2 regions of the Marinomonas posidonica IVIA-Po-181 genome follow, and region 2 is predicted to be linked to the other one. Evidence: predicted binding sites of a transcription regulator. Region 2 holds the regulator's gene; the other holds the start of a gene.
The links. The regulator LexA, encoded in region 2, represses DNA repair genes until DNA is damaged. The targets are predictions, from matches to a motif close to TACTGTNTANNTANACAGTA.

Region 1 (5,152 bases), 1.6 Mb from region 2:
TTCTGACGAGCGGTTAGATTCACCGGTGTTTCCACCACAACCTTACAAATTAGGTCGCCTACTGGGCCACCACGCACAGGTTTCACACCCTTGTTACGCAGACGGAACAGTTTGCCAGTCTGACACTCGGCCGTCACTTTCAAGCGAACTCGGCCATCCAATGTTGGTACATCGATGTCACCACCAAGAGCAGCTGTAGTAAAACTAATTGGCACTTCACAGTACAAGTTAGCCCCATCGCGCTCAAAGATGTTATGAGGTTTCACCGACACCTGTACAAACAAATCACCTGCTGGACCGCCATGTGTTCCGGCTTCACCTTCACCAGAAAGACGAATACGGTCACCTGTGTCCACACCCGCAGGGATTTTCACATTCAGAGTTTTGTATTCTTGCTTACGGCCTTGGCCATGACAATCAGGACAAGGGTCTGAAATGACCTGACCTTGACCGTGACATTCTGGACAGGTTTGCTGAACCGAGAAAAAGCCTTGCGACATACGTACCTGACCAGCACCGCCACAAGTTCCACACGTCTTAGGTGTTGAGCCTTTTTTCGCACCAGAACCGTCACAGGTCTCACATTCTACCAAGGTAGGGATGCGGATTTTTTCCTCACAACCCCAGACCGCTTGCTCTAAATCAAGTTCTAAGGTGTAACGTAAATCTGAGCCACGTCGCGTACGGCTTTGACCACCGCCACCACCGCCGCCAAAAATATCACCAAAGACATCACCAAAGATGTCGCTAAAACCACCCGCTCCTGCACCGCCAAAGCCGCCAGCCTGACCGTTTACGCCTTCATGACCAAAGCGGTCATAAGCCGAGCGCTTTTCTTCAGAAGACAGAATTTCATAGGCTTCCGCCAATTCTTTAAATTTATCGAGTGCTTCTGGGTTGTCTGGATTCTTATCTGGGTGGTACTTATTCGCTAAAGAGCGATAAGCTTTTTTGATCTCTTTCTTATCCGCGTCTTTGGCAACCCCAAGAACGTCGTAATAGTCTCTTTTGCTCATCGCAGGCATTCCTGAATAGTAAAAGTCTTAACCTAATGCTTAAACAGCAAAGCACGGTTCGAAAACCGTGCTCGCTATCGCTTGCCTCATAAGGAGGCGGCGTTATCAGCTATTGACGATTATTTTTTATCGTCTTTTACTTCTTCGAATTCAGCGTCTACCGCATCGTCTTGCGTTTCAGCTTGCTCTGCACCTTCTGGTGCGCCCGCTGCAGCTTCCGCATCAGCGTACATCTTCTGAGCCAAAGAACCTGACGCTTGAGTCAACGCATTGGTTTTCTCTTCGATCTGTTCTTTGTCATTAGAGGTTAGCGCTTCTTCCAATTCAGAGATCGCTGTTTCAATCGCTGTTTTCTCTTCTTCAGTCGCTTTATCACCCGCATCCGCAAGTGTCTTACGAGTCGCGTGGATCATGCCATCCGCTGTATTGCGAACTTGCACAAGCTCTTCAAACTTACGATCTTCTTCCGCGTTCGCTTCCGCGTCCTGAACCATTTTTTCAACTTCTTCATCGCTCAAGCCTGAAGAAGCTTTGATCACGATAGACTGTTCTTTACCAGTCGCTTTGTCTTTCGCGGAAACGCTCAAGATACCGTTAGCATCAATGTCGAAGCTAACTTCAATTTGTGGCACACCACGTGGTGCTGGCGGAATATCAGCCAAATCGAAACGACCTAGTGACTTGTTCTGCGCCGCTTGTTTACGCTCACCTTGCAAAGCATGGATCGTTACCGCGTTCTGGTTGTCTTCAGCAGTCGAGAAAGTTTGTGATTTCTTAGTTGGAATCGTTGTGTTTTTCTCAATCAAGGCCGTCATCACACCACCCATTGTCTCGATACCTAAAGACAAAGGCGTGACGTCTAGAAGCAGAACGTCTTTCACGTCACCCGCTAATACCGCACCTTGAATAGACGCACCAATTGCGACAGCTTCATCTGGGTTAACGTCTTTACGTGGCTCTTTACCAAAGAATTCTGTTACTTTCGTTTGCACCAATGGCATACGAGTCTGACCACCAACCAAGATAACTTCGTCGATATCAGAAGCAGAAAGCTCAGAATCTTTCAGCGCTTGGCGGCAAGGCTCAAGAGACTTGATCACCAATTCTTCTACCAATGACTCAAGTTTAGAACGCGTCAATTTCACGTTTAAGTGTTTAGGACCACTTGCATCAGCTGTGATGTAAGGCAAGTTCACTTCTGTTTGTGAAGAAGAAGACAACTCAACTTTGGCTTTTTCACCTGCTTCTTTCAAACGCTGTAGCGCAAGTGGATCATTGTGAAGATCAATGCCAGTGTCTTTCTTAAACTCAGCAGCCAAGAATTCGATAACACGCATGTCGAAATCTTCACCACCAAGGAAAGTATCACCATTAGTCGACAATACTTCGAACTGTTTCTCGCCATCGACATCAGCAATTTCGATGATAGAGATATCGAACGTACCACCACCAAGGTCATAAACCGCGATAGTAGAATCACCAGAGTTTTTATCCAAACCGTATGCCAAAGCCGCCGCTGTTGGCTCATTGATAATACGTTTAACGTCTAGACCAGCGATTTTACCAGCATCTTTTGTTGCTTGACGCTGAGAGTCGTTAAAGTAAGCTGGGACGGTAATAACCGCTTCTGATACGCTTTCGCCAAGGTAATCTTCTGCCGTCTTCTTCATTTTTTTCAGAACTTCTGCAGATACTTGAGGTGGCGCTTTCTTATCGCCTTTGATTTCGACCCAAGCATCACCATTTTCTGCAGAAATAATTTTGTACGGCACCATAGAGATGTCTTTCTGTACCACATCATCTTGAAAACGACGACCGATCAAACGCTTAACCGCAAACAAGGTGTTTGTTGGGTTAGTCACAGCTTGACGTTTAGCAGATTGGCCGACCAATACTTCACCGTCTTCAGCGAAGGCAACGATCGAAGGAGTTGTACGATCGCCTTCCGCATTTTCAATTACACGAGCTTTTTCACCATCAAGAACAGCAACACAAGAGTTTGTGGTCCCTAAGTCGATACCAATGATTTTACCCATCGTTTGTCTCTCCAATAAATTCGTTTATAACAAGGTTACTTCTGTATTTGGGTACACTTAAAAACTTTTCAAGCGTCCAGTGTCAAAAAAATGACGGTCTTTTTATGCAGCACTTGAAACCACTACCATCGCAGGTCTTAAAAGACGACCGTGCAAGGTGTAACCCTTCTGAACCACATCCATAACAGTGTTAGGTTCTAGTTCAGGGTTTGGCACCATAGTCATGGCTTGATGCAACTCCGGGTTGAAAGGTTCGCCATGTGGATCAACGGCTTTAATTTCAAAACGAGCTAAGGTTTCAAGCAAATCTTTTAAAGTAAGCTCAACCCCTTCACGAACCGGATCCGCTTCGCCAGTGTCGGCTGCAGACGTTAAGGCACGCTCAAGGTTATCCGCTACATTAATGACAGCTTTGGCGAATTTCTCTAAACCAAACTTGTGAGCCTTTTCCACATCTTGCTCGGCACGACGACGTACGTTTTGAGCATCGGCTTGCGCTCTTAGTGCGGCTTCTTTGTATTGAGCAACGTCTTCTAACGCTTTCGCAAGTTCGTCATTTTCAGCTTCCGCTTCCAACAGCTCAGCTTCTGGCTCTAACAGCTCTTCTACTGCTTCGTTTTGTGCTTCACTGTTCAAATCTTGCTCCGCCTCTTGATTAGGATTTTTTTGCTGATCACTCATTGTTTAACTCCAAATAACAGAAACTATTCTTTCTCTGTGCTGGGTATATGGGGACGGCTTTTTACCTTTCAACACTAAAACCGCATTAAATTTAAGGGAATTAATTCCACACTAGCCACTTGTCAAAAAACAACCAAATACTGTATAAATAACCATATAAATATTTTCTTTCTTTGGAGCTTACTATGCTGATCAGCATCGCTATATCCAACTTTGCCATTGTGGAATCACTTGAACTGGAATTTAAGCAAGGTATGACAGTGATTTCCGGTGAAACTGGCGCAGGCAAATCCATTATGGTGGATGCCCTGTCATTATGCTTAGGTGATCGAACCGATGCCGGCGTTGTGCGCCATGGACAGAAAAAAGCCGACATCTCTGCCAGCTTTGACATCAAAGAGTACCCTCATGTTTATCAATGGCTGGAAGAAAGGGATCTGGAACAAGAGCATAACTGCATACTGCGCCGCGTCATTAGCAAAGAAGGCCGCTCCAAAGCCTACATCAATGGCCGACCTTGCACCTTAAGCGACTTAAAAGAGGTGGGTAGTCAGTTAGTTGACATTCATGGTCAGCACGAACATCAATCGCTTTTAAAGAAACATGCCCAACGCCAACAACTGGATGAATATGGCCAACTCACTGAACTGAGTAAGCAGGTTCAACAACAATACCAAGCGTGGCGCCAGTTAAAAGACGAACTGTTCGCCAAACAAAACCAATCCGCCGAACAAGACGCGAAGATTCAGCTGCTGTCGTATCAAGCCCAAGAATTAGAACAGATTGATTTAAAGGAAGGGGAAATTGAATCCCTAGAGCAAGAGCAAACCTTTCTCTCTAACATTGCCGATTCTCAGGTCAAAGCGTACCAAGCCAGCAATTTATTAGCAGATAACGAAGAAGGCAGCATCTGCTCTTTGCTCAATCAAGCCATTCACAGTGCCAGCCAAATCAATCCGCCAACACAGGAACTAGAAGGCGCATTAGACATGATGAATGCCGCCCTCATTCAAGCTCAAGAAGCCACCGACAGCCTTCGACATTACCAAGACACACTCGAACAAGACCCTGAACGCTTAACCACAGTCGAAAGCCGTTTATCTGATATCTATGACACCGCACGTCGTCATAAATGTTTGCCTGACACCTTGATTTCCCTACGTGAGTCGGTTGAAGGGGAACTGTCTAAACTGCAAGGTGGCGAAGAAAGCTTAGAAGCGCTAAAAGAAAAAGAAGAATTAGCCTACGAAAAGCTCACCGCTTTAGCGACTAACCTCACAGAAAAGCGCATTAGCACCAAAGACGAATTGGCAAAAAAAGTAGAAGAACAAATTCACGGCTTAGGCATGCCTCACGCACGTTTCTATATTCAATGCCAACCACTCAATCAAGTCACTGCCAATGGCTTTGAAGACATTG
Region 2 (5,152 bases):
TACCCGTACCTGTTTGAGCCTGACCTATGATGTCATAACCCTGCAATGTAGTTGGCAAGGTTTCCGCTTGAATCTCACTGCAATACTCAAACCCCATTTCTGCAATGGACTTTAACACTCGATCCGGTAAGTTCAAATCATGAAAGCGTAATTTACCCTCCGCTTCTGGCACCTTAAAATCATCTATAGACCAAACACCTTGATTCGACGTTGCCTCATCCATTTTTGCTTCACTTGCCTTACCTTGAGCTTTTCTAGGTCGCTTATTTTGACGGCGAGTTCGTTTCGGTTTGGTGTTACTTTCTGGTGCTACGTCTTGATTTTGGTTTTCCATATCGGAATCTATACACTTCTTCGGTTAGAGGTTAATTATCTGAGCATGGAGTGTACCTAATTGATCCAGCTTTATCATCTTTTCCTTTAAAACAGGGTAAAAACTCAGTGGAGTTTAAACCGCTGTTTCTTTGCCATCACCCCAATCGATAAGGCGGTAAACTCTGAACCAATTGGTTTCCATAACGCTTGGTTTTAAGACGCTTATCCAATATATGAATGGTCCCTGAGTCTGTTTCACTTCTTAACAAGCGACCTGTGGCCTGCACTAGACGCAACGAGGCATCTGGAATGGTGATTTCCATAAAGGGATTGCCACCACGCTTTTGGATCCATTCCGCTAAGGTGGCGTCAACAGGATCATCAGGCACAGCAAACGGAATTTTGGCAATAAACACAGAGGAAAGATAATCACCGGGCAAATCCACCCCTTCAGCAAAACTGGCCAAGCCAAATAGCAAACTGCCTTTATCCTCATCAATTCGTGATTTGTGTGACTCTAATATGATTCGCTTCGATTGCTCACCCTGTATTAACAAGATATCTTTCAACGACTCTTTCAAAGATTGCGCCACGTCTTCCATTTGGCGACGAGATGAGAACAACACCAAACTGGCTTTATCTCGATCCACCTTCTCGTTTAGGTAATCAACAATTTCAGCCGTATGCAGCTCAACCTGATTTGGCTCAGATTTCATCTCTGGAATCACCAACACGCCATTATTCTGAAAGTCAAAAGGGCTTAACACACGCAGATACTCGCTCTCTCTCGGCACCCCCGAACGCATATTAAACCGATGAAATTGATTCAACGCCGTGAGTGTCGCAGAGGTCACCACGGCACCAAAACACTTATCCCATAATTGCTGCCGTAAAGTATTGGCCGCTAGAATCGGGGAAGCCCCCAACTCAATATCCTGCTCCATGCCCTGACCAGATAAAATCAACCAACGAGCATTTGGTGGATATTGCTGATCATCCGTCGTTGAATACAGCTGCCACAAACCAACACTTTGCTCGATTCGCCCCAATATCGCCCCTAAAATGGGCTGCCAAGTTTCGGCCATTTCAGGCGTCACACCCATACCCTCATTCTGCTTGGCTTTTTTGCATTCGTCCTGAATGCTTTCAACGCTATTAAATAATTTTTGATAGCTGGTCGACAAACTGTATGCCAATTGCTTCAACTCATCAGGCACCACACCAAACTCAAATCGATGCTGATTATTATTCTGATCCAATCCCAAACCATTAATATAAGGTGATAAGCCTTGCTGAGCGTATTGGATGAAATTGACAATAGTCTGAATCTGTTGCGGCATTTTAATCAGCAATTGACCCGTTAAACTCACCTCATCGGTAAGCTCCTGCTTCAAATTCACCAAATTCTTTTCCAATTGTCTAAGCCAGCTAATACTTTGCTGCAACCTGACCTCATGACGGAAATGCCCTATGGCTTTATCAGGCAGGTGATGGCCCTCATCGAACACATAAATGGTTTCTTTCGGCGGCGTCAGAATAGCACCACCACCTAAGGACAAATCCGCCAGCACAAGGTCATGGTTCGCGACGATGACATCAGCCACTTCAATCTCGGCACGGGCTTTAAAAAATGGACAGGCCGAATAATTGGCACAATTACGATTCGTGCATTGTTGATGGTCAGTCGTTAAGCGACGCCAGTCTAGCTCTCGAATAATACCTTCCCAATTATCTTTATCACCATCCCATTTACCTTTACTTAATGCTTCATCCATCTCTTGATAAAGCACAGTATTGACATCATCCGATTGGAGGTGCTGCTCAAACAAACCGGCAAACATATCGTCCATAGCCTGCTCTTGTGTGCCTAGAAAAGCCTCCAGATTGTTGAGACAAAGATAGCGACCGCGACCTTTCGCTAAGGTGTACTTAAAATTTACCTCGGTATTGGACAAGATATCAGGTAAGTCTTTATGGAGAATTTGTTCTTGCAGAGCCACGGTGGCTGTTGAGATAACAAGCTTTAATCCTCTTGCCTTTGCAATAGGAATGACAGCAAGACAATAGGATAAGGTTTTACCTGTTCCCGTCCCTGCCTCGATGACTGCCACATGTTTTTCATCTAGCCGCTCTCCCTCGGTACCTTGTTTAATGTTTCCCAACGTACGCGCGATCGCACCTATCATTTGGCGCTGACCAACCCTTGGTTTATGGGATTTGGCATCCAGCATATCGCGATAGGCTGATTGGATTTTATTTTTTAATTCGTCTGAAAGCATTTATTTTATTGAGAATCGTTAAGAATGCTGTATATAATAACAGTTACTGTATAAACAACCAGATAGTGCCATGATTAAATTAACCAAAAGACAATCTGATGTACTCGATACCATTCGCGAGTTTATTAATGAAACCGGATTCCCACCTACCCGTGCGGAAATCGCGAAACGACTTGGCTTTAAATCCCCAAATGCGGCTGAAGAACACTTAAAAGCCCTCTGCAAAAAAGGCGCAATTGAAATGCTGTCCGGCGCTTCTCGTGGCATTCGATTGGTTGAGTCTTCCGAAAACAACGCTCCAGAAGACGAGTTAGGTTTGCCCGTTATCGGTAAAGTGGCCGCAGGATACCCTATATTGGCTCAAGAGAACATAGATACCCATGTTACTGTTCCAGGTAATATGTTCTCACCGAAAGCAGATTATTTCTTGTCGGTTTCCGGCACCAGCATGAAAAACATTGGCATTATGGAAGGTGATTTATTGGCCGTCCACAAAACCAATACGGTTCGCAATGGGCAAATTGTCGTTGCCCGCATTGGCGATGAAGTCACCGTTAAACGCTTCGAGCAAAAAGGACGCATTGTTCGATTAATTCCTGAAAACGAAGACTACCAGGACATTGTTGTGGACCTTGAGAGCGAAGAGTTTGCAATCGAAGGCCTGTCTGTCGGCGTTATTCGACAAGGACTATAAAAGCCAATACACATCATAAAAAAGGTGGCCTAAAGCCACCTTTTTTTTGTTGATCTTGTTTAAAATCATTAATGAAGAATTTTAGGACGGAAATCATCGTCCATGTAATCCAACCCTTCATCAGCCATAGACTCATCCGAATACACAAAATCAATCCCTGCATGAAACATGCATTTTGCCAATTCAAAATAACGATCCTGCAAATAAGACCGTGTCGTGTCTGAAATTTTCAGGGTTGCTAACGGCTCTGTTTCCTCGCCACTGTCACTGGCTGGGCGTAATACAATATCGCCGTTTTCCAGCTCAACAATTTCAAGGTATGACTCTTTCATATTAATACTCAGATGACTCTTCTCTAAAACGTAACACCAAGTCAGTTAGCTTGGTCAAATACAATTGCATTGAGGCACCATCATCCCCACCAGAACCAATAAGGTCCGTTCGGCCAAAAGATGATTGAACCAAATGACACTCTAATTGTTGCTGATAAGCACTCAGAAGCTGGCAACACCAAGATCTAGACTGACTTATTAAGTCCTTTAACTCTGACAGAACCGGTACAACAGACTGCTTGGCTTCGGCTTCAGAGGCCAATGTAATCACATCCAAACAATCAGACAATGCATAACTCTGTGCAACTTCTTGCAACAAACCATTGAAGGCACTGCGTAATTGAAACAAAGCCGAGCCTTCAAGACTACTGACCAGCCAAGCTTCGTCACTTGACTGAGCAAGTGCCAGTAAACGCTTTGCAGCATCAAGCCTTTGATTCGTTACACTGGCATAACTTACGCTGATCATTTTTTCTTTTTACCTTCTTCGATGACCCATTTACCGCCATCATAAAAAGCTTTCCACCCCGTTGGTTTGCCTTCATTTTCCGTCATAATGTATTGCTCTTTGGTTTTACGACTATAACGAATCAAGGTAGAACGGCCTTCTGAATCAGCAACGGGCGCATCTGCGAAAAAATGATATTTTGGATCAATTTGATCCATATATGGAATCAATTCTTTCACATAAGGCGCACGGGTTTCGCGTTTACGAGGGAATTGGCTAGCGGCCAAGAACAAACCAGTTGCACCATCACGCAACACGTAATGATCCTCCACCTTCTGACAAGCCAAGTCCGGCATAGGCACTGGGTCCATCTTAGGCGGCGCAACTTCACCGCTTTTAAGCAGCTTACGAGTATTCTTACACTCTTCATTGGTACAGCCAAAATACTTACCAAAGCGCCCCGTCTTAAGCTGCATTTCTGAACTGCATTTATCACACTCAATCACCGGCCCATCGTAGCCTTTGATTTTGAAGCTGCCCGCTTCCACTTCGTAACCGGTACAAGATGGGTTATTACCACAAACATGCAGTTTGCGATGCTCGTCCATCAAATAACTGTCCATGGCAGAGCCACAAATCTTACAGCGATGCTTATTGATCAGCGCCTTAGATTCACCTTCTTCATCGTCGACCGCAACCGCTTCATCGCCACGAATAAGATTAATAGTGGCCTTGCAACGCTCTTTAGGCGGTAAAGCATAGCCAGAGCAAGACATGAAGACCCCTGTGCTGGCGGTACGAATCTGCATAGGACGACTGCATGTTGGGCATTCAACATCCGTCGGCGTTGGCTCATTTAGCATCATGCCGTCATCGGGCGACTCCGCTTTTGCCAACACATTGCTAAAGTCACGATAGAAAGCATTCAGAGTTTGAATCCAGTCTTTATCCCCTTCAGCGATTTCATCCAAACGCTCTTCCATTTGCGCCGTAAAACTAAAGTCCATCAAGGATGAGAAACTGCCAACCAATCGATCGGTGACAATGTCTCCCATTTTCTCTGCATAGAAACGACGATTTTCAA

Region 1: recN (DNA repair protein RecN) is a predicted target of LexA. The motif match lies at 3,872-3,891, and genes of this name have one in related genera.

The regions. Positions count from the first base shown of each region.
Region 1 is NC_015559.1:401,194-406,345, reverse strand. Features, by position in the region: gene dnaJ (molecular chaperone DnaJ) at 1-1,016, opposite strand, end outside; gene dnaK (molecular chaperone DnaK) at 1,136-3,052, opposite strand; gene grpE (nucleotide exchange factor GrpE) at 3,155-3,733, opposite strand; gene recN (DNA repair protein RecN) at 3,919-5,152, shown strand, end outside.
Region 2 is NC_015559.1:2,031,818-2,036,969, forward strand. Features, by position in the region: gene MAR181_RS09535 (DEAD/DEAH box helicase) at 1-334, opposite strand, end outside; gene dinG (ATP-dependent DNA helicase DinG) at 471-2,594, opposite strand; gene lexA (transcriptional repressor LexA) at 2,665-3,288, shown strand; gene MAR181_RS09550 (hypothetical protein) at 3,357-3,620, opposite strand; gene MAR181_RS09555 (DUF6586 family protein) at 3,622-4,089, opposite strand; gene topA (type I DNA topoisomerase) at 4,086-5,152, opposite strand, start outside.